Regions from separate parts of the Neobacillus sp. DZ-9 genome, predicted to be linked through region 2. Evidence: riboswitches for the same ligand, from Rfam matches in the RefSeq annotation. Region 2 holds a riboswitch; each other region holds the start of a gene.
What was found. A riboswitch is a leader RNA that binds a small molecule or an ion and turns the genes downstream of it on or off. The one in region 2 is predicted to bind S-adenosylmethionine.
Positions count from the first base shown of each region.

Region 1: another riboswitch for S-adenosylmethionine. It lies ahead of mtnW (2,3-diketo-5-methylthiopentyl-1-phosphate enolase); the one in region 2 lies ahead of AC59HZ_RS23490 (homoserine dehydrogenase).
Region 3: another riboswitch for S-adenosylmethionine. It lies ahead of AC59HZ_RS21800 (O-acetylhomoserine aminocarboxypropyltransferase/cysteine synthase family protein); the one in region 2 lies ahead of AC59HZ_RS23490 (homoserine dehydrogenase).
Region 4: another riboswitch for S-adenosylmethionine. It lies ahead of AC59HZ_RS10655 (YezD family protein); the one in region 2 lies ahead of AC59HZ_RS23490 (homoserine dehydrogenase).

Region 1 is NZ_JCAIOL010000002.1:376,001-380,987, reverse strand. Features, by position in the region: gene AC59HZ_RS06380 (methylthioribulose 1-phosphate dehydratase) at 1-469, opposite strand, end outside; gene AC59HZ_RS06375 (2-hydroxy-3-keto-5-methylthiopentenyl-1-phosphate phosphatase) at 463-1,134, opposite strand; gene mtnW (2,3-diketo-5-methylthiopentyl-1-phosphate enolase) at 1,135-2,346, opposite strand; SAM riboswitch class I at 2,421-2,529, opposite strand; gene AC59HZ_RS06365 (pyridoxal phosphate-dependent aminotransferase) at 2,608-3,786, opposite strand; SAM riboswitch class I at 3,982-4,135, shown strand; gene mtnK (S-methyl-5-thioribose kinase) at 4,235-4,987, shown strand, end outside.
Region 2 is NZ_JCAIOL010000009.1:222,964-227,950, reverse strand. Features, by position in the region: gene AC59HZ_RS23495 (glycosyltransferase) at 1-1,514, opposite strand, end outside; gene AC59HZ_RS23490 (homoserine dehydrogenase) at 1,687-2,919, opposite strand; SAM riboswitch class I at 2,993-3,105, opposite strand; gene AC59HZ_RS23485 (GNAT family N-acetyltransferase) at 3,183-3,854, opposite strand; gene AC59HZ_RS23480 (GNAT family N-acetyltransferase) at 3,876-4,538, opposite strand; gene AC59HZ_RS23475 (carbon-nitrogen hydrolase family protein) at 4,550-4,987, opposite strand, start outside.
Region 3 is NZ_JCAIOL010000008.1:143,548-148,534, forward strand. Features, by position in the region: gene AC59HZ_RS21790 (methionine ABC transporter permease) at 1-226, opposite strand, end outside; gene AC59HZ_RS21795 (methionine ABC transporter ATP-binding protein) at 219-1,244, opposite strand; SAM riboswitch class I at 1,403-1,507, opposite strand; gene AC59HZ_RS21800 (O-acetylhomoserine aminocarboxypropyltransferase/cysteine synthase family protein) at 1,626-2,942, opposite strand; SAM riboswitch class I at 3,001-3,106, opposite strand; gene AC59HZ_RS21805 (hypothetical protein) at 3,186-3,518, opposite strand; gene AC59HZ_RS21810 (nuclease-related domain-containing protein) at 3,721-4,551, shown strand.
Region 4 is NZ_JCAIOL010000003.1:453,721-458,707, reverse strand. Features, by position in the region: gene ltaS (lipoteichoic acid synthase) at 1-306, shown strand, start outside; gene htpG (molecular chaperone HtpG) at 469-2,346, shown strand; SAM riboswitch class I at 2,520-2,620, shown strand; gene AC59HZ_RS10655 (YezD family protein) at 2,689-2,847, shown strand; gene AC59HZ_RS10650 (phosphoadenylyl-sulfate reductase) at 2,925-3,641, shown strand; gene cysP (sulfate permease) at 3,574-4,746, shown strand; gene sat (sulfate adenylyltransferase) at 4,752-4,987, shown strand, end outside.

The sequences.
Region 1 (4,987 bases), on a different contig from region 2:
AAACATGTTCGGAAAATTTATTTGCAAGTGTTGGGATATGAGCATAATTCCGAATAATCGGTATTTTCAGAACGGAATCCTCTTCCCATTTATCAAATGCCTTTATCAGTTCTTGCCCTTTAAAGGTTACTTCGCCATTATCACCATATACTTCTGAAATGACATTATTATCAATCGTATGGACATGGAGACTGCAGCCTGCATTAGTCTTACGGTATATCTCAACATGAAGCAAGGTTTCAGCTGAAGGCTTTAAATGGGTTTCTTCTACTGCATGGCCAAATTCGTCAACGAGTAAGAAATCTTCTTCTGTACGCTTGCGCTTATCTTTCCCACTTGCTGTTACCAAAAATCGAAGCGGGTGATCACTAACTTTAATCGCCAGGTTTCCACTTGTCCCCATAAACCAATCCCGTTCAGCCAATTCATCCTTTACATCAGCTAATTCATTCCATCTTTCCTTTAGCATGATAGTTCACCCACCTCAATTCTTTTTTTTATCTCCTCAATACAATCAAAGAATGTATGAAATTCCCGGTGGTTTATCCCCCACTCCAGGCATTTCTCCTGTAACAAATCTCTTGCCAATACTAAGTCGGCATGCTTTGCAGCTTCAAGATCCGTAACGGAGTCTCCGATGACAACCCTAAAGCTATTTTTATGATTCAACTGACGAATGATGCTCGGTTTACAGCAGCCGCAATCGTTTTTACATAAAGGATCACATGTATGCGGCCAAAGAATCCGAATTCCTTCTTCAGAAAAATCGGATTCATTGCAAAATACTCCTGCAAATGGCCCATAATCAGCTAGAATTGGATAAATAAAGAAATCGATTCCACCACTTACAATATAGAGGGGAATTCCTTTCTCATGTGCAAATGCAACAAACTCTTTGAAACCTGCACGAATTTTCGCATTTTCAATCACAAATTTTGTTATTTCATCTTTCCTATCACTTGGTAACAGAGAAAATAACTTACCTACACCTTTGCTAATTGAAATCTGACGGGATAGAATCTGATCTTTTATTTCCCCCCACCCTGGAGGTGCAAATTTCTTCATGATGGCAATGATATTATCACTTTCTGTTATCGTCCCATCAAAATCGCAATAAATGACTGGCCGGGACATTTACACTGTCACCTCAGCATTCCCCCATAACGTCAATGCCTTTTTGAGATCTGGGAACTGTTCAGCTCCTTGGGCTAGCAGTTTCCCTTGGAGGTTTGTTTCGATTGCCTGACGGAATGCTAAGCCTCCGCCACAGGCACCATCTGGATGACCATGGACGCCGCCGCCTGCGTTAATGACTGAATCGATCCCAAAGTCACGAATTAATAAAGGAACAAGTCCTGGGTGGATTCCTGCGGAAGGGACAGGGAATGCCTTTAGGAAGGTATCCGCCTTCGTTAATTCACTGGCAATCGCGAGCGCAGATGTTTTTTCCAATGCTACAGTTCCATATGGAGATGGAAAAAGTGACAAATCTGCACCCGCATACCTTAGCAGCTTACCAAGCAGCAAGGAATGGGAAAATCCAAATTCTAGCGACGATGTTAAAGCCCCGCTGACTGCAGGATGGGCCATAAGCGGAAGACCTATTTCATCGTCCTCTCTTAATTCTTGAAGAACATCGAGCCCATATGAAAACACATTAAAAAGTAAAAGGTCTGCTCCAAGTTCCGCCGCCTTTCTTGCTTTATCCCTAAGCTGAGAAGTTCTGCCTGTCAGATTAACAGCGTAAAGCGTTTTATGGCCCGTCTCATCATAGACCTCTTTTAACACCTTTTTCCCAGCATCGATTCTTTTTTCAAAGGGTGTTAGTGCATTTTCAAAAAGAATTTCGTCATCTTTAACAAGATCGACACCACCAAGTGCCTGCTGCCTTAGCTGCTCGGCTAAAAAAGAAAGATCTTTACCAAGTACTCCTTTAAAGATGCTCATTAAAAGCGGTCTATCATATACGTTTAATTTCGCTCTAATCCCCTCAATCCCAAATTTCGGGCCTGGGAATAAACGCTTAATATTTTCGGCAAACTCCAAATCCAGTAATTTTATTTTTCCATCCAAAGAAAGTTTTCCAAAAACAGTTGTTAAAATCGCCGGTATATCATTTGAAAAATTAAGTGTCGGATAGGCAATACGAATCAAGGTTTGATTTTCTTTTTCCGAATGAATTCCCTCGATGGAAACGACCCTTCCCTTATGCTTTCGTAATTGGTTTTGTTCGAGTTCGGGCAAATTTGTCCATGAACCCACTGTCAGTCCCAGTGCAATTTCCTCTGCTTTTTTGTCTGGATTTTTTTCATCATGCAGTAAATATGTAGCGATTAATTCAGACATTATTACACTTCCTTTCGTAATAACATAAAAAAACCTCTTCGAAAAGAAGAGGTTAGCATTACCAAACTAACATCTTCTCATCTATCAGCTGTTCGCTGCAAGAATTAGCACCGTGCTTAAAAATGGTTTAAGTCGGTTGCCGGGCTTCATTGGGCTAGTCCCTCCGCCTGCTCTTGATAAGAAAACGATTTGTAATATTCATTATTTTCACATTGGTTAACTTTAGTTTGGATTATCCCAAGAAAGAAATAAAATGTCAACCTATTTTTCAAAAATTTCTAAACTGCTAATTCTTCCGACAGCTTCCCTTAGTTGCTCCTCAGATGATAAAAGTCCAACACGGACAAAACCTTCTCCATATTGACCGAAGCCAATACCTGGAGCGACCATAATATGTGCCTGTTCGAGAAGAATGTTAGCGAATTCCTCTGACGTTAGTCCATCGGGGACCTTTAACCATGCAAAAAAGGATCCTTTAGGTGCGGTAACATCCCAGCCTAGCGAGCGTAAGCCGTCAATTAGGACATTCCTTCTTCTCTCATAAAGCTGATTTAATTCCTTCACACAATCTTGTGATGCAGTTAATGCTTCAGCTGCAGCTTCCTGAACAGCACCAAATAAACTTACATATAGATGATCCTGCAAAAGCTCGATGGCCGAAATAACACTTTCATTTCCTACAGCAAACCCCACTCGCCAGCCGGCCATATTATAGGTTTTGGAAAGTGTATAAATTTCGATCCCCACATCTTTTGCTCCTTCCACCTGCAGGAAGCTGATTGGTTTTTTTCCGTCAAAACCTATTGCCCCATAGGCAAAGTCATGGACAACGCAAATATCATTTTTACTGGCAAGCTTGACAGTGTCCTCAAAAAACTCAGCCGTAGCAGTTGCTCCTGTCGGATTATTAGGATAGTTGAGGAACATTAATTTAGCATTAGATAAAATTTCCGGTGACAGTTCCTCATAATCTGGTAAGAAATGATTACTCTCTCTTAACGGCATCATCGCCATTTCAGCTTGCGCAAGGGCGACACCAGACCAATAATCGGGATAGCCTGGATCTGGGACCAGAATGGTGTCACCAGGGTTTAACAAACACTGAGGTATTTCTACTAGGCCAGCTTTGCCGCCAAAAAGAATGGCGACTTCTTTATCTGGATTAAGGGTAACTCCATATTCTCTCAAATAAAATTCTGATGCAGCCTGTTTTAAATATTGATGTCCTTGGAAGGGCGAATATTTATGGTTGATGGGATTGGCTGCTGCTTCCTGAAGCTTGGCAACAATATGCGCGGGTGTAGGCTGGTCAGGATTTCCCTGTCCCAAATTAATAACATCATAGCCTTGTTCAAGAAATTGACCAACCTTTTTCACAAGGGAGGCAAAAAATTGTTTTGGAAGACTATTTAAAAGATTTGATGGCGGAAATTGTTTCAATACTCTCACCTGCTCTAACTATTTCAATTTTAGTTTGAAATTCTAGTCACAAATGATATAACTTTTATATTTACTTGTAAAGTAAAAATTCCGAAACGTTTTAGATGGCAATACAAATAATTTCCAAAAAATATTGACACTTATCTTTTTATCCTGTTATAGTACTTATCAGATTATTAAATTTATAAAAAGATACTCTTATCATGAGCTGGCTGAGGGATTTGGCCCTTTGAAGCCCAGCAACCGACCATAAACCATTATCAAATGGGGCGGATTTTTCGCCGGGGAAAACCCCAAAAAGGCACGGTGCTAATTCCAACAGAAGGATGTTCTTTCTGAAAGATAAGAGGTGCGACAGACATGAATGTCTTCAGAGCCTCTTTCAAAAAAGAAAGAGGCTTTTTTGTGCTCCATGCACATCCAAGCCTCCAAAAAGGAGAATAAAACAATGAGCCTATTAAAACAACAAACCTATCAACCATTAACCGAAGCTGCAGCAATTGATCTAGCATTAAGTTTAAATGTATTTCCTAAAAATGCGGACCTTACCTGCAAGGAAATTGGTGACGGCAACTTAAACCTTGTTTTTCATATTGTCGATAAACAGCATGATAAAGGCATCATTATCAAACAAGCCCTTCCTTACGCAAAGGTAGTTGGGGAAAGCTGGCCTTTAACCCTAAAAAGAGCCAAGATTGAAGCAGACGCCTTAAAAATTTTTGGCCAAATTGCCCCTGATTTTGTACCTAGGGTTTATTACACGGATGATGCACTCGCTGTAACGGTCATGGAGGATTTGTCTCACCTTTTGATTGCAAGAACAGGCTTTATCCAAGGAGAAGCCTATCCATTAATCTCACAGCATCTTGGAGAATATCTCGCTAAAACTTTATTTTACACCTCAGATTATGGTTTAGGTCCTGCAGTTAAAAAAGAAAGAGTACAGCAGTTTATCAATCCTGAACTATGCAAAATTACAGAGGATTTAATCTTCACAGATCCATTTTATGATGCAGAGACAAATAATTTTGAAGCTGAATTAAGGCCGGCAGTTGAAAAACTTTGGCAGGATGAGGCATTGAAGCATCATGTTAATATTTTGAAAAAAAGCTTTTTAACCGATGCAGAAGTTCTCCTTCATGGTGACCTCCATACTGGAAGCGTTTTTGCCGATCATTCGGAAACAAAAGTTATTGACCCT
Region 2 (4,987 bases):
TCGACGTCATAATGCTTTAAGATAAAGAGCCCCAGGTTTTGAATTGCCTCTTTCCATTTACTTATTCCCACAGGATGTTCTTGGTGGTAAGTTATTAATTCGTTGGACACAATATATTTGGCATCCAGTTTATATAAACGGTACCCTATTTCCCAATCCTCGTAGCCGTATTGAACAAAGTCCTCATCAAACAAACCTGCTTGTTGAATAAACTCTTTACGGATGGAAACATTCCCTGTAAGAAATGCCATCCATGGAAACATAAATCCATCTAGGTCCACATCAAAATTTTTAACTATCGTCTCAAACCACGTAAATGGTTTAAAAACTAAATCCGTATAGGTTTTATTGGTAATATCGTCTTTTTCTATTAATGGATACGGCTTTTCCAACGGTAATTTTAAGTCTTGCAGCTTTCTGTTTTTCTCTGGATTATTTTTGGTTAAGGTTTGGATCCTGTTCATTACATCCTGAGGAAACTCAGGAAAGATACATGAATAAATCTTCTTAGAATGCATCACACCTGACAAAATAACCTTATTTTGAGATTGATGATACTTAAAATGCTTTTCAACAAAATCTGGTTCTGTAATCATTTCAGCATCTAGAAAAATCAGGATGCTCCCTTTTGCTGCTTGAATACCTAAATTTCGCACATTTGCTCTTCCAAGATTACTTTTATTACGGATATATTTAAAATGATAAGGTGGATTATAACCTTTAAGATTTTCTTCTGTTTGGTCAGTAGATGCATCATCTATAAAGATTACTTCTATTTTTGAAGGATTAAATGTTTGTTGTTCGAGTGAGTAAAGGGTAAATATATTGAGTGGAAATTTATTATAAGATGGAATAATGATACTGACTTCAATATTTTGATTCTTTTTATTTTCTCTGTTTGCCTTACTAGTTTTTTGGGTGGTTTGGGTGTTTTTTTGCTTCACTCTTACATCCGTTTCTTTTACAGGACGATCTGGCCAAATTCCGTAAAGCCCCTCTTTGTTTCTACTTATCTGTTGATTCATATAAGTCTTAAGTTGTTTATTAGTCCGGCAATGGTCCCAAAGCCTAATCTCTTTGATTTCTCCTTTAAAAGATCCGCCTGACAAACTACCAATAATCCCTGTCGGGTAGACATACCTTTTAGGGCTTCGTTCACCAATTTTCACAAATTCACCATTAATGTATAAATACGGATATCTATTATCATAAACAATGGCAATATGAGTAATATCGTTAATTTCTGTTTCATGTACTAACACGGCAAAAGTATTTATTTCCGTATGTTCAAGGACAATTACTCCATTTTTTCCCACTGAAACACTAATTCCTGCTTCATCATAATACTCCCCATTTCCTGGTCCAACCATATAATTTTTCCCATCTGCATTTACAGGTTTTTCGCGTGATTGTTTATCAATCCGATGAACGCTTTCTGGTTTCACCCAAAACTCATAAGTGAATGAATTAATAAGCTTGGTCAGCAAAAGTTCATATAAGCTATTTCCTAACATGCCGCCCCCTCCATTCCCTTGTATTCAATAACTAGTCCATAGGTCGAGCTTTTACACAATATGCTCAACATACGATTATGTCTAAACTTATCCCTAGTTACGAACGATTTTTTCTGATTATTTTCAAATTCTTAAAAAACTAAAAAAAGAGGGCTGCTGCCCTCTTTTTTTACTATTGAGCTGTCAATACTTTGTCTTCATTTGCTGCCTGATACTCACCCACTATTGGGAAATAAGAAATTTCCTTATCTTGATTAGCCAGCCCCTCTACATCCCTCTTTGTCGCCCTGATTATATAGGCTTGTTTGAATGTTTGTTCAATCAAGTTAGACGGAATGCTTTGAAAATAATTGCTCTGAGCATGTACAAACCAAAGCTCTTCTTTGCAGCTTCTTTGCAGGTCAGAAACTGTCGTATCCTCAACTTTAAATGTTCTATCCTTCTGATTATTTAGGCAGACATATACCAAATCTTCGATAACTGCACTGGCGGTAGGAAACATTCCCGCTCCTGGTCCTTGCAGTGTAATTCTGCCAACAATATCTGAATGAACACTAACAGCATTCTCGACGCCCTCTACATGATAAAAAGGATTCTCCTTCCCGACAAGAGCCGGCTTAACAGATACCTGTATTTGGCCGCCTTCCTTAGAGATACTTGCAATATGTTTAAACCTCAATCCTAACTTTTCGGCAGCGTCAATTAATTCACTTGTGATGGAAGTGATTCCTTCACGTTCAACATCCTGCCAATTCGGTTCTTCCCCAAATGCAATTCGGCTTAGAATCATTGTTTTGTAGAATGCATCGAAGCCTTCGACATCATTGGTTGGATCTGCTTCTGCATAACCATTTTCTTGAGCCTGAAGCAGTGCTTCGGCAAAGGACCATTTCTTTTCTCTCATTTCGGTTAGGATGAAATTCGAGGTCCCATTTAATATTCCTTGAATTTGTTGAACCCGGTTAATTTTTAATAGTTGTTTTAGTGTTTGAATCACCGGGATTCCCCCGGCAACTGTGGCTTCAAAGCCCACAGAGACGTTATTTTGTTCTGCAAGCTCATTCAGTTGTTTTCCATGGTGTGCAAACATTTCCTTATTGGCTGTAATAATGTGGCAGCCCCGCTCAATTGCTTTTTGCAAAAATGTAAAGGTCGGCTCCTTGTTTACAATGGCTTCAATTACAATATCAAGCTTTGGCAAGTTGAGTATCTCTTCAAAGTCTGTAGTTATTAAAATATTTTTACGAATATTTCTTTCCCTCTGTTTATTTTTAATTAGAATTGCAGCCACTTCCACTTTCTTGCCTAAAACGGCTTCAAGGTCGTAAGCATGTGATTCAATCGTCCGGTAGACACCCTCACCCACCGTACCAAAACCTAAGATTGCCACCTTTATAACAGTCATTTTTTGCACCCCTTCAATAAATAGTTTGAAAATACGAAAAACCCTCTTCATAAGAAGAGGGCTTGGATTCCTCCTCTTATCTATCAGGTTTTATAAAAACCTGCAGGAATTAGCACCTTTTCAAGGATTACCTTGAAGGTTGCCGGGCTTCATCGGGCCATGTCCCTCCGCCGCTCTGGATAAGAGATATATAATTTTTCATTAAATTTCCAAGAATATAAAATGAATATTAGCTGAATCTTCTGTCAAAGTCAATAGTTTTTTTATAGAGGCAATAATTCAATTGTTTCCTTGTTATCGATTTTTTCTATCATAAAAAGCCATTCCTGCGGTTTATTAGAAAGCACTGAATAATACGTAGTGAGAAAATCTTTTACAAGCGCTGCAGGCAAACGATGTACCTCATCGCTTGTAGGCATATAGCATAAATCTAGGCCGGAGACAGCCTCACCGTTATTTTCCCATGATGGATGAACGTAAGCTAGATCTAAACGTTTATACCCTAGGTGGGATAGTACCTCCCTGCGAACATAAGGATCCATCACTTTTACACCGCCAAATTCATGATGTTCCACTCTATATGGATCATAAATTTCAGCGAACATACCAAATAGCTCTTTTTCGTTCTCTTTTGCAAGCAATTGTAAATCCTTCAAACGATTCTGTGCTAAAAATCGGCCAATGCCTAACCCTGGTTTACTGATAATGGTGAAGTCTGTCATTGCGATATTCCAATCAGGGTAATAGCGGTATTCTGTAGCTCCAACTACCTGTTCATCATCAATAGCAACAAACACGCGGATACTTGGATCTTCTAATGGTTCTTTCCATAACTCATAATCCAATACTTCCTCAGGCGGGAATATCTTCCCCATTAAATCATGAAGTTTTTTAAAATTTGGGTCATCAATATTTGTTATTCGTTTATACTCCAATTGTAAATAATCCCCCATTCTTTATTTGAATGGATTCCTCCATTCCATAATCGCTGCATGATTACAGGATTCTTCATCATCTAGATAATTTGTTGAAACACCTAAGGGCACACGGCCGCAGCCGAGGAGAAAGGTAATGACAGGATCCTTTACATCCCCCTTAATGATGGCATCCAGGTATTCTTCGGGCGTCATTTGATGCGCCACTTTATGATAGCCTGGCATCCTGCCCCCACCAAGCAGACGGTCAAACCCCTTTTCAATCACAACATGATACATGGCCTGCATCATTAACTTACCAAGCCCTAGTTTTCGGAACTTTGGGCGAACGCTAATATCTACAATATACAAGGAACTTCCATTCGGCTTATGGTTACGAATATACCCGTGGTCTGTGATTTCTTCCCAAGAATGATTCATTTCTTTTGGATCAAAATCCACACATAGTCCGGTAAGTGATCCTGCTAATACTCCATCTACTTCCACACATATAGAACCTTCTGGGAAAAGGGTAACATGGTTATTTAATTGCTCTTTATTCCACCATAATTCTGATGGAAAAGGAGGAGGAAAGCATTCCGCTTGGATCTCTATGAGCTGGTCAAAATCCTCTTTTGAATAATTACGAATGATAACCGGCATTGGTTTTTCCTTATCGAAAACAAAAAATTCACTTCTGTACATCCGAACACATCCTACTTTTCCCAATCAGGGTATAAATCAATTCTGCGGTCACGCCAGGTTGTAACAGAACCACGTTCGCGGACTTCATACAAAAGATCTAAATCAAGATCGGCTGTCACAACCATATCATCATTGATTTCCCCTTCCACTAAAATGCCGCGCGGCGGGAAAGGAATATCATTAGGAGTAATAATAACTGCTTGGCCAAAATTAGCCCTCATAAAGTCAACTGTTGGCAGAGAGCCAACTGTTCCGGTTAAAACCACATATACTTGATTTTCGATTGCACGTGCATGACTTGTGTAACGCACCCGATGAAAGCCATGACGATCATCCGTACAGGATGGACAGAAAATAACATCAGCGCCTTTTGCCTTGGCCATACGGACAATTTCCGGAAATTCAATATCATAGCAGGTAAGAAGGGCTATTTTCCCCTTGTCTGTTTC
Region 3 (4,987 bases), on a different contig from region 2:
AGATAATAAATGGTATAGAACGGAAAATATTCACGATCGTACTGAATACCGCGTTAACCGGTTTATTTCCCCATAAGTTTCCATTAGAAGTAAGAAATAAAATTAATCCAAGCAAGGTCCCTAAAATAAAAGTTGCAAGAACCGAGATCCCCGTCATATATAGGGTATTTTTTGTTTCTTGCCACAAAATAAGCCAATCAACATTTGGAAAATACTCCTTAATCATTTGCTACCACCTCCACTCCTACCTGTTGAGAACGGATAAAGTCAACTGCATTCATGACTTCTTTTTCGTCCCCATCGATATGGATGAAAAGCGTACCATATGAACCACTTTGGGTTTGTGATATTTTCCCCTGCAGGATATTTACCGTAATATTGTTATTTCTTATTAAATTAGTGATAATCGGCTGCTCAGCAGATTCCCCAATGAAGGTTAGTTGGACAATCAGACCTGATTGATAACGTTCAAGCAAATGCTCTGCAGTATCCTTTGTTTCTTCCGGCTCTGTCACTTGTTGGACAAATCGTTTTGTAATCGGCTGTTGAGGGTTTTTAAATACATCGAGAACTGAACCAAGCTCAACCACTTTTCCGCTTTCCATTACCGCAACACGGTGGCAGATCTTTCGAATGACATGCATCTCATGTGTAATCAATACAATGGTTAAGCCAAGCCGTTTATTAATATCAACTAATAATTCCAAAATTGAGTCGGTTGTTTGCGGATCGAGCGCGGAGGTTGCTTCATCACAAAGCAAAACCTTTGGGTTATTCGCGAGTGCTCTGGCAATTCCGACCCTCTGCTTTTGCCCGCCGCTCAGCTGTGATGGATACGCATTTTCTCTGCCCTCAAGACCAACTAGCTTAATGAGCTCATTAACTCTTTTTTGTCTTTGTGAGCTTGGAACCCCAGCTATTTCTAATGGAAAAGCAATATTTTCGCTGACTGTCCTTGACCAAAGAAGATTAAAATGTTGGAATATCATGCTAATTTCCTGGCGTGCCTTTCGAAGTTCGCTGCCCTTTATTTTTGAGATAACACGACCAGCTACCGTTACAGTTCCATCGGTCGGCAGCTCAAGTCCGTTGAGCATACGGATTAAAGTACTTTTCCCAGCACCGCTATATCCAATTACTCCGAAAATTTCTCCTTCTTTAATTTCCAGGTTGACGTCATCGACGGCTTTTAACTGCCCCTGTTTCGATGGATAGATTTTTCGGACATTTTTTATCGAGATCATAGTCGTTTCACCTACTTTTTATCCTATTTACTTAAAATTCTGAAATTACAACCTATTACTTGATTATAGGGTTTGATTGTTTGGTAGAAAAAATTCCTATTTTAGGAAAACAAAATGCCTTTCTGCACAGGCAGAAAGGCATTATTAATATAACCTTTCTCCCATCTCCCAAAGCAATCGCTTTGTGTGAATTGGCACCATTTCAATAAATTGACGGTTGCCGGGTTTCATCGGGCACATCCCTCCACCTCTCTTGATAAGAGCATCCTATATATTCAATTAACACGTTAAATTATTTAAGTAATTATTTTACGAAAATTATCGTACCACGGATAAAAAAGAGTGTCAATGAAATTTTCGAAAAAAAGAATTTAGGAAATATTAAACATTTACTTTTAACGAAGTTAAGCCTGTTGCAGACTCAATCGCGGATTCCAGGTCTTCAATCAAATCCTCGACGTTCTCGATACCGATTGATAGGCGGATTAAATCTTCTGATACACCTGCTGCCTTAAGTCCTTCAGTATCTAGCTGCTGGTGTGTTGTACTCGCCGGATGAATGATTAAACTTTTTGCATCCCCAACATTAGCAACATGAGCCCATAAAGAGAGGGAATCTATTAGCTTTGCTCCAGCTTCTTTTCCACCCTTAATTCCGAAAATAACCATAGATCCTGCCCCTTTTGGCAAATATTTATAGGCTAACTCGTGATCTGGATGTGTTTTGTGCCCTGGATAGGAAACCCACTTGACGGCAGGGTGATTTAACAAATATTCAACGACTTGATTTGTATTGGTGACATGCTCTTTCATACGAACATGCAGCGTTTCAAGACCAAGTGTAAATAAGAAAGCATTTTGTGGGCTTAAGGCTGGTCCAAGGTCACGAAGGAGCTGGACTCGCGCTTTGATAATATATGCAACGGCCCCTAGTGCCTCTGCATAGACAAGATCATGATAGCTTACATCTGGAGTAGTAAAGCCAGGGAATTTAGACGAATTCCAATCAAACTTACCGCCATCAACAATGATGCCGCCTGTCGTGGTGCCATTCCCCAGGAGCCACTTGGTTGCGGAGTGTACCACAATGTCTGCACCATGTTCAATTGGTCTGCAAAGGTAAGGTGTTGCAAAGGTATTGTCAACAATTAATGGAACTCCAGCCTCGTGAGCAATCTCTGCAACTTTTTCAATATCAAGAACGCGCAAGCTTGGATTACCAATTGTTTCAGCAAAAACTGCTTTTGTTTTTTCGGTAATTGCCGTGCGGAAGTTTTCCGGATTATCTGCATCTACGAATTTTACTTTAATCCCGTATTTAGGGAGAGTAACCGCAAATAAATTATAGGTTCCGCCATAGAGATTGGATGCTGCAACAATTTCATCGCCTGCTTCGGCAATATTTAGGATTGCGAGTGTGATGGCAGCCATCCCGCTAGCGACTGCTAGGGCGCCGACGCCTCCTTCTAGGAGAGCGACACGTTCTTCAAATACGGTGGTGGTTGGATTATGAATGCGGGTATATATGTAACCTGGTTCCGCTAAGCTAAACAGATTTGCTGCATGTTCTGTGTTTTTAAATTGATAGGCATTGTTTTGGTAGATCGGAACAGCGCGTGCTCCTGTTACGGGATCTGGTGTTAATCCGCCATGAACACTTAATGTTTCAAATCGATACTTTTTTTGATTTTCTGCCATTACACCCACTCCTTTTAAAATAAATAACCCCCGCTTCAATAAGAAGAGGGGGTCTCTCTTCTTATCTTCCGAAGCCTTTTCTGCTCCGCTGGAATTAGCACCTTGGTTGTCCAACCGGTTGCCGGGCATCATCGGGCCAGTCCCTCCGCCTCTCTAGATAAGATTACTTTATTTGATTGATTTATTGGTAGAATATTCTAAATTCAGCATACATGATGTCTAATTCCGAGTCAATAGCTTTGATTAAACTATTTTCACAAAATCTTCCTGTGCCTTTGTGAGGTAAAAAAGGGATTCGAGAAGCAGGGTCGTTCTTAAAGGAGCTGAAATGCTGAGTTTTAGTGTTCGTAACCTTTTCTTCCCCTCGAGGAGTTGTGTCATTGCATTTAGATCGCCGCTAATTTCGTATTTAGCAGGTTGGTTTTGAAGTGTAAAAATGGTTCCATTTTTTATTACCAGTTGTATGGAGTGTTGATTGGTATTTATGTTCACTCGAAGGTCCGCGTTTTCTATCAATGGAAGGATATGCCTTTGTTCTTTTATCTTTGTTAGAAAATTATTTAAAGCCTCTATCATTTTCACCACTCCGGTCCCATGCTTTTACTAATACTATTCATCATGGGGCGCTATTATCCTTTTAATAATGCTCGACAGTTATTGCGGGGATCGGCGGAGGTGTGTGTCGAAATTGGTGGAATTGTTATAAATTGTTCAATTGTTTGTAGTTAAGGATGGGTGATATTTTTATAAAATTTGAAGTAAAGAAAGGGTGTGGAACATGGCTTACAAACCACGAATAGAGTCACTAGAGTTACTGATTCTTAGGATTTTAAACACGCGAATGGAGTTGACGGAGAATGAAATGCAGCATTATTTGAATCTTGAAAAAGGCTACGAAGGGGAAGTTCAGTTTGATTTATTAACGGAGAAAGTGCAAAGTCAATGTTTTATTTTAAATGATTTGCAGCTTGAGGCCGGTAATAAAAAATTCCAAATTGATTCTGCGCTCCTTTTTCAACAACCGATCTACCTTTTTGAGGTGAAAAATTATCAAGGAAATTTTGTTTTTAAGCGTGATAGGTTAGAAACTCTAAATGGAAAAGTATATCAAAATCCGCTTGATCAGTTAAATCGCAGCAAAACCCTACTAAGTCAATTACTCCATAATTTAGGCTACAATATACCGATTAAGGGATACGTTGTTTTTATTAACCCCGAGTTTTACTTATACGAAGCACCCTCCAGCGAGCCCATTATTTATGTACCTCAGTTAAAAAGTTTCATGAAAAAGTTAAATAGTATTCCATCCAAATTATCTTCTCGGCAGAACGTTCTCGCAGATAAACTAGTTTCTTTGAATCAAATTGATTTACCATATGCAAAGCTCCGGGCTTATAATTTTGGTTTTCTTCGAAAAGGGTTAACTTGTTGTGCGTGCCATTCCTTTAAAGTATCATTGGCTACTGGAAAATTGATATGTATTGATTGCGGGAGCGAGGAAGCAATTGATGCTGCTGTTATACGGAGTGTGGAAGAAATTAAGCTGTTGTTTCCGGATATGAGAATTACCACTAATGTTGTGATGGAATGGTGTGGGGGGTGTCAATGAAAACAATTAGACGGGTTTTAAAGGAAAACTATATTTCTACTGGTAAGAAAGAATATAGTTTTTTAAATTTGAAATAAGTAAATTGATATTTGCTTATTTGTTAGTGACCGTTGTGATTTTTTCTATCTCGTAATTGTCACTTTGGAGCTTTCACAGTGACTGCTATCGCTTTTTTAACCCCGCCACGGGCACTCTGACTCTTCCTCAGTGACCGCTGTTTCTTTTTCTATCCTGTCGCAGGCACTCTGACTCTTCCACAGTGACCGCTGTTTCTTTTTCTATCCCGTCGCGAGCACTCTGACTCTTCCACTGTGACTGCTGTTTCTTTTTCATCCCTGTCACGGGCACTCTGAACCTTCCACAGTGACCGCTGTTTCTTTTTCTATCCTGTCGCGGGCACTCTGGCCCTTTCACAGTGACCGATGAAACTTTTTCA
Region 4 (4,987 bases), on a different contig from region 2:
TTTGGAACTGATTTGTTATCAGAACAGCACGATGATTTGATTCCATTCCGCAATGGAGATTTTGTTAGTCCAACGATTACCTCTGTTGGTGGTAAATTCTATAATTCCAATAACGGTATGAAATTAGATAATGATCAGGTAGAAGAGGCTAAGAAAGATCAGAAAATCGTAGAAGAAAAATTATTACTTTCGGATAAGGTTGTGAATGGGGATTTATTACGTTTCTACACCCCTCAAAACTTTACTCCAGTTGATCGTTCAAAATACGATTATAATAAAAAAGATAAAGCGGATTCCAATAAATAAAAAATAAGCAAGCTGCCCGAGGTTAAAATCTTGGGCAGTTTTTTATTGACTAAAAAAAATATTTATGTTATTTAAAATATGGGTTAGCACTCAAAGTGATGGAGTGCTAACGAGTATATAAAGGAATTGATTTTTCAAATTTGAAGGGAGATATCTTAAATGATGGAAACAAAACAGTTTCAAGCTGAATCCAAACGACTATTAGACATGATGATTAACTCCATTTATACTCATCGTGAGATTTTTCTAAGAGAGTTAATTTCAAATGCAAGCGATGCCATTGACAAGCTATATTATAAAGCGTTAACAGATGATTCTTTAACCTTTGATAAAGATAGCTACTACATAAAGGTAAATGCTGATAAGGCAGGCAGGACCCTAACAATCATCGATACTGGAATTGGGATGACAAAGGAAGAGCTTGAAAATAATCTTGGAACCATTGCCAAAAGCGGCTCTTTAGCCTTTAAAAGCGAAAATGAAGTGAAGGATGGCCATGAAATCATTGGTCAATTTGGTGTCGGGTTTTATTCTGCCTTTATGGTGGCTGACGTTGTTACCGTTACCAGCAAAGCGTTAGGCAGCGATACGGCCTACAAATGGGAATCTTGTGGTGCAGAAGGATATACGATTGTGCCATGTGAGAAAGATTCCGTAGGTACTGAAATTATTTTAAAAATCAAAGAGAATACCGAAGACGAGAATTACGATGAGTATTTAGAGGAATATCGTTTAAAATCGATCATTAAAAAATACTCAGACTTTATTCGCTACCCAATTAAAATGGAGGTTTCTTCAAAAAGACTTAAAGAAGGCAGTGAAAATGAATACGAAGATTATCAAGAAGAACAAACCATCAATAGTATGGTGCCAATTTGGCGCAAGAACAAAAAGGACCTGACTGATGAAGATTATGCTAATTTCTATGCAGAAAAGCATTATGGTTTTGATAAGCCTTTAAAGCATATCCATATCAGTGTTGATGGGGCAGTAAGATATAATGCCATCCTTTATATCCCGGAAAACATTCCGTTCGATTACTATTCACCTGAATTTGAAAAGGGCTTAGAGCTATATTCCAGTGGAGTATTGATTATGAACAAATGCTCTGATTTACTTCCGGACTACTTTAGCTTTGTCAAAGGTATGGTCGACTCTGAGGATTTGTCACTGAATATTTCACGTGAAATGCTGCAGCATGACCGCCAGTTAAAGCTGATCGCGAAAAATATCAGCAAGAAAATCAAAAGCGAATTACAAGCTTTATTGAAAAATGAACGTGAAAAATATGATGAATTTTACAAGTCATTTGGCAGACAGTTAAAATACGGTGTATACAGTGATTTCGGAACACATAAAGAAGAACTGCAGGATCTATTGATGTTCTATTCTTCTAAAGAAAAGAAAATGGTAACCTTAGATGAATATGTTTCAAGAATGCCGGAGGATCAGAAATATATTTATTATGCTACCGGTGATTCCATTGAAAGAATTGAAAAATTGCCACAGACGGAGCTAGTGGCAGACAAAGGTTATGAGATTCTATATTTCACCGATGATATTGACGAGTTTGCGATTAAAATGCTTATGAACTACAAGGAAAAAGAATTCAAATCTGTCTCTAGCGGTGATCTCGGAATTGAGGCAGATGATAAGCAAAATGATTCAGGCGAAGCGACGGAAAATAAGGACCTGTTTGATTATATGAAAAACATCTTATCAGGCAAAGTAACGGATGTTAGAGTTTCAAAAAGATTAAAGACCCATCCGGTATGTTTAACCACTGATGGTGAAGTCACGATCGAGATGGAGAAAATTTTGAAAGCCATGCCTGGTAACCAAAATATTAAAGCGGACAAGGTATTAGAGATTAATACAAATCACGAAGTATTCAAATCGTTAAAAGATTCATTTGCGAACGATAAAGAAAAATTGTCTTTATACACGAGCCTGCTGTATAATCAGGCTCTGTTAATTGAAGGTCTTCCAATTAATGACCCAGTTGAGTTTACAAACGATATTTGCAAAATCATGGTATAAATAAAAAGGGTTGCAAGCGAGGCTTGCAATCCTTTTTATTGTTGCTTTTTCACAGCATCCTTCATTTATGCTAATTGCAGTTTTTTAAACAAAATAAATTGTTAAAATATTTTAATCATTTATATTGACGAATCCCTATTGGTATAGTAGGATTAATGACATCAACTAAATATCGCTTATCTAGAGCGGCTGAGGGACTGGCCCGTTGAAGCCCGGCAACCTACAAAGAAAGGTGCTAATTCCAGCAAAATGTGCTCATTTTGGGAGATAAGGTGTTTTACATAAGTGAAGACGCCTTTCCTTAATGGGAGAGGCGTTTTTGTGAAAAGGGGGGCGAATTATCTGAAACCATCAGAATGGCAAGAAATTGCTTCACACCTTGAGCAAATGCTTGGCACATTAAAATTCGGATCCATCACCCTAGTGGTGCAAGATGGCAAGGTAGTACAAATTGAGAAAAATGAAAAGGTTCGTTTTCAATCGAATAAACGCGCTGACTAGACAAACTAGAGGCGGTCTTCACCATATTTCTGATGGAAGACTGCTTTTTTTATAGACTGAGAGGAGGCAAATAAGAAATGACGAGTTCAGTAACTTATGAAAATTGGAATCAAATTTCAGATTCGTTTTCTATAGAAGATGAAACAAAGGGAGCTCTTGGTGTTCTAAAGTGGGCCTATAGTAATTATCTAGAAGAGAAAATTGTTTATGCATCCAGTTTTGGTGCGGAAGCAATTGTTTTAATTGATTTGATTCACCAGGTGAAACCAGATGCCCATATTGTTTTTTTAGACACGGGGCTGCATTTTCTGGAAACCTATGATGTCATTGATAAAATCCAAGCCCGCTTCCCTACACTGAAAATTGAAAAGAAACAGCCGGCACTTACATTGGATGAACAATCTGCCCAATATGGATCAGCTTTATGGAAACGGGATCCAAACCAATGCTGTCAAATTCGAAAAGTAATTCCGTTAAGGGAAACGCTGACCCAGAAGGAAGCATGGATCTCGGGGCTTCGCCGCGAGCAGTCACCAACAAGGCAGAATACTCAATTTCTAAACAAGGATGACAAATTTGAAAATATTAAAATTTGTCCATTGATTCATTGGACTTGGGATGAAGTTTGGTCCTACATCCGCGAGAAAGACCTTCCTTATAACGAACTGCACGATCGTAATTATCCAAGTATAGGATGTTTTCCTTGTACTCAGGCTGTAAGCTCTAATGGTGATTCACGTGAAGGGCGCTGGACTGGAAGCAGCAAAACTGAGTGCGGTTTGCACTCATCGTAAGGAGGGGGTTCTAACGCTTACAATTATTGCTGTTACCATCGGAATATTCTTTGCCGTAAATATTGGAGCCAGCGGGGCAGCCGCCTCAATGGGAATTTCCTATGGCGCCGGAGTAATAAAAAAACAAGTGGCTTTATTCCTTTGTGGAATAGTGGTCTTTCTAGGTGCCTGGCTTGGTGGCGGGGAGGTTGTCAAAACAATTGGCAGCGGTATTGTTCCAAGCAGTACCTTTACAAATGCGATTGCCTTAATTGTGTTAGCTGCAGCAGCCTTATCCTTATTTTTAGCAAATGTTTTTGGTATTCCGCTATCCACCAGTGAAGTTACGGTAGGTTCTGTGGTTGGCGCAGGCATTGTCTATCAATCGGTATACCTAGGGAAGCTTTTATGGATTGCCGTGTTTTGGCTGTTCACACCCTTTGCAGCCTTTGTGATTGCCATCCTTGCTGCCAGTTTTTTAAAAATAAAACCAATAAAGTCCTTTGTTGAAAAGTCAAAGGCTGGGCCCATTTTGGTAGTAATGGTTATCCTCATGGGATTGTTCGAAGCCTTTTCAGCAGGAATGAACAATGTGGCAAATGCTGTTGGACCATTAGTGGCTGCGGGTTTAATGTCTAAAGGAAGTGGAGTTCTTTGGGGTGGTCTGGCGGTTGCCTTAGGTGCTTTCCTTCTTGGTCACAAAGTGATTGAAACAAATGGCAAAAAAATTACCACACTTAAGTTAGAAGAAGGCTGTGTCATTTCAGGTACTGGAGCAAGCATTGTCACTGCTGCTTCCATATTCGGAATACCGGTGCCATTAACGCAAATCACTACGTCTTCGATTATAGGAATTGGTTTTGCCAAGCATGGGAAATCCGTTTTGAAAAAGGACATTGTTGTACAGTTGTTGAAAGTTTGGATTGTTTCACCCGTATTATCAATGGTGCTTTCCTATACGATCATCCAATTAGTAATTGTCCAAAACTTTTACCCAATCATCGTTATGATTGGAGCTCTCATCTCCGTTTTCGGAGTTCTGTCCTTAATGAGAAAGTCTTCACCATCTGGTGCGGCTTCTAATACAACAATCACAAATGAATTTAAACTAGTAAAGAAAGGTTGATCATTATGTCATTTTTACCAAAACCTCATGGAGGAAAGCTTGTAGAAGCCTTCGATCCTTACTATGATTTTTCAAATGTTGAAAAAGTACTTAATATTGATGCGATTGCATTAAGTGACCTCGAATTGATTGGTATTGGGCTTTTTAGTCCATTAAAAGGATTCCTTGGGAAAGAAGATTATGAGTCTGTTGTAAGCAATATGCGTTTGGCGGATAATACGATTTGGTCGATTCCTGTTAC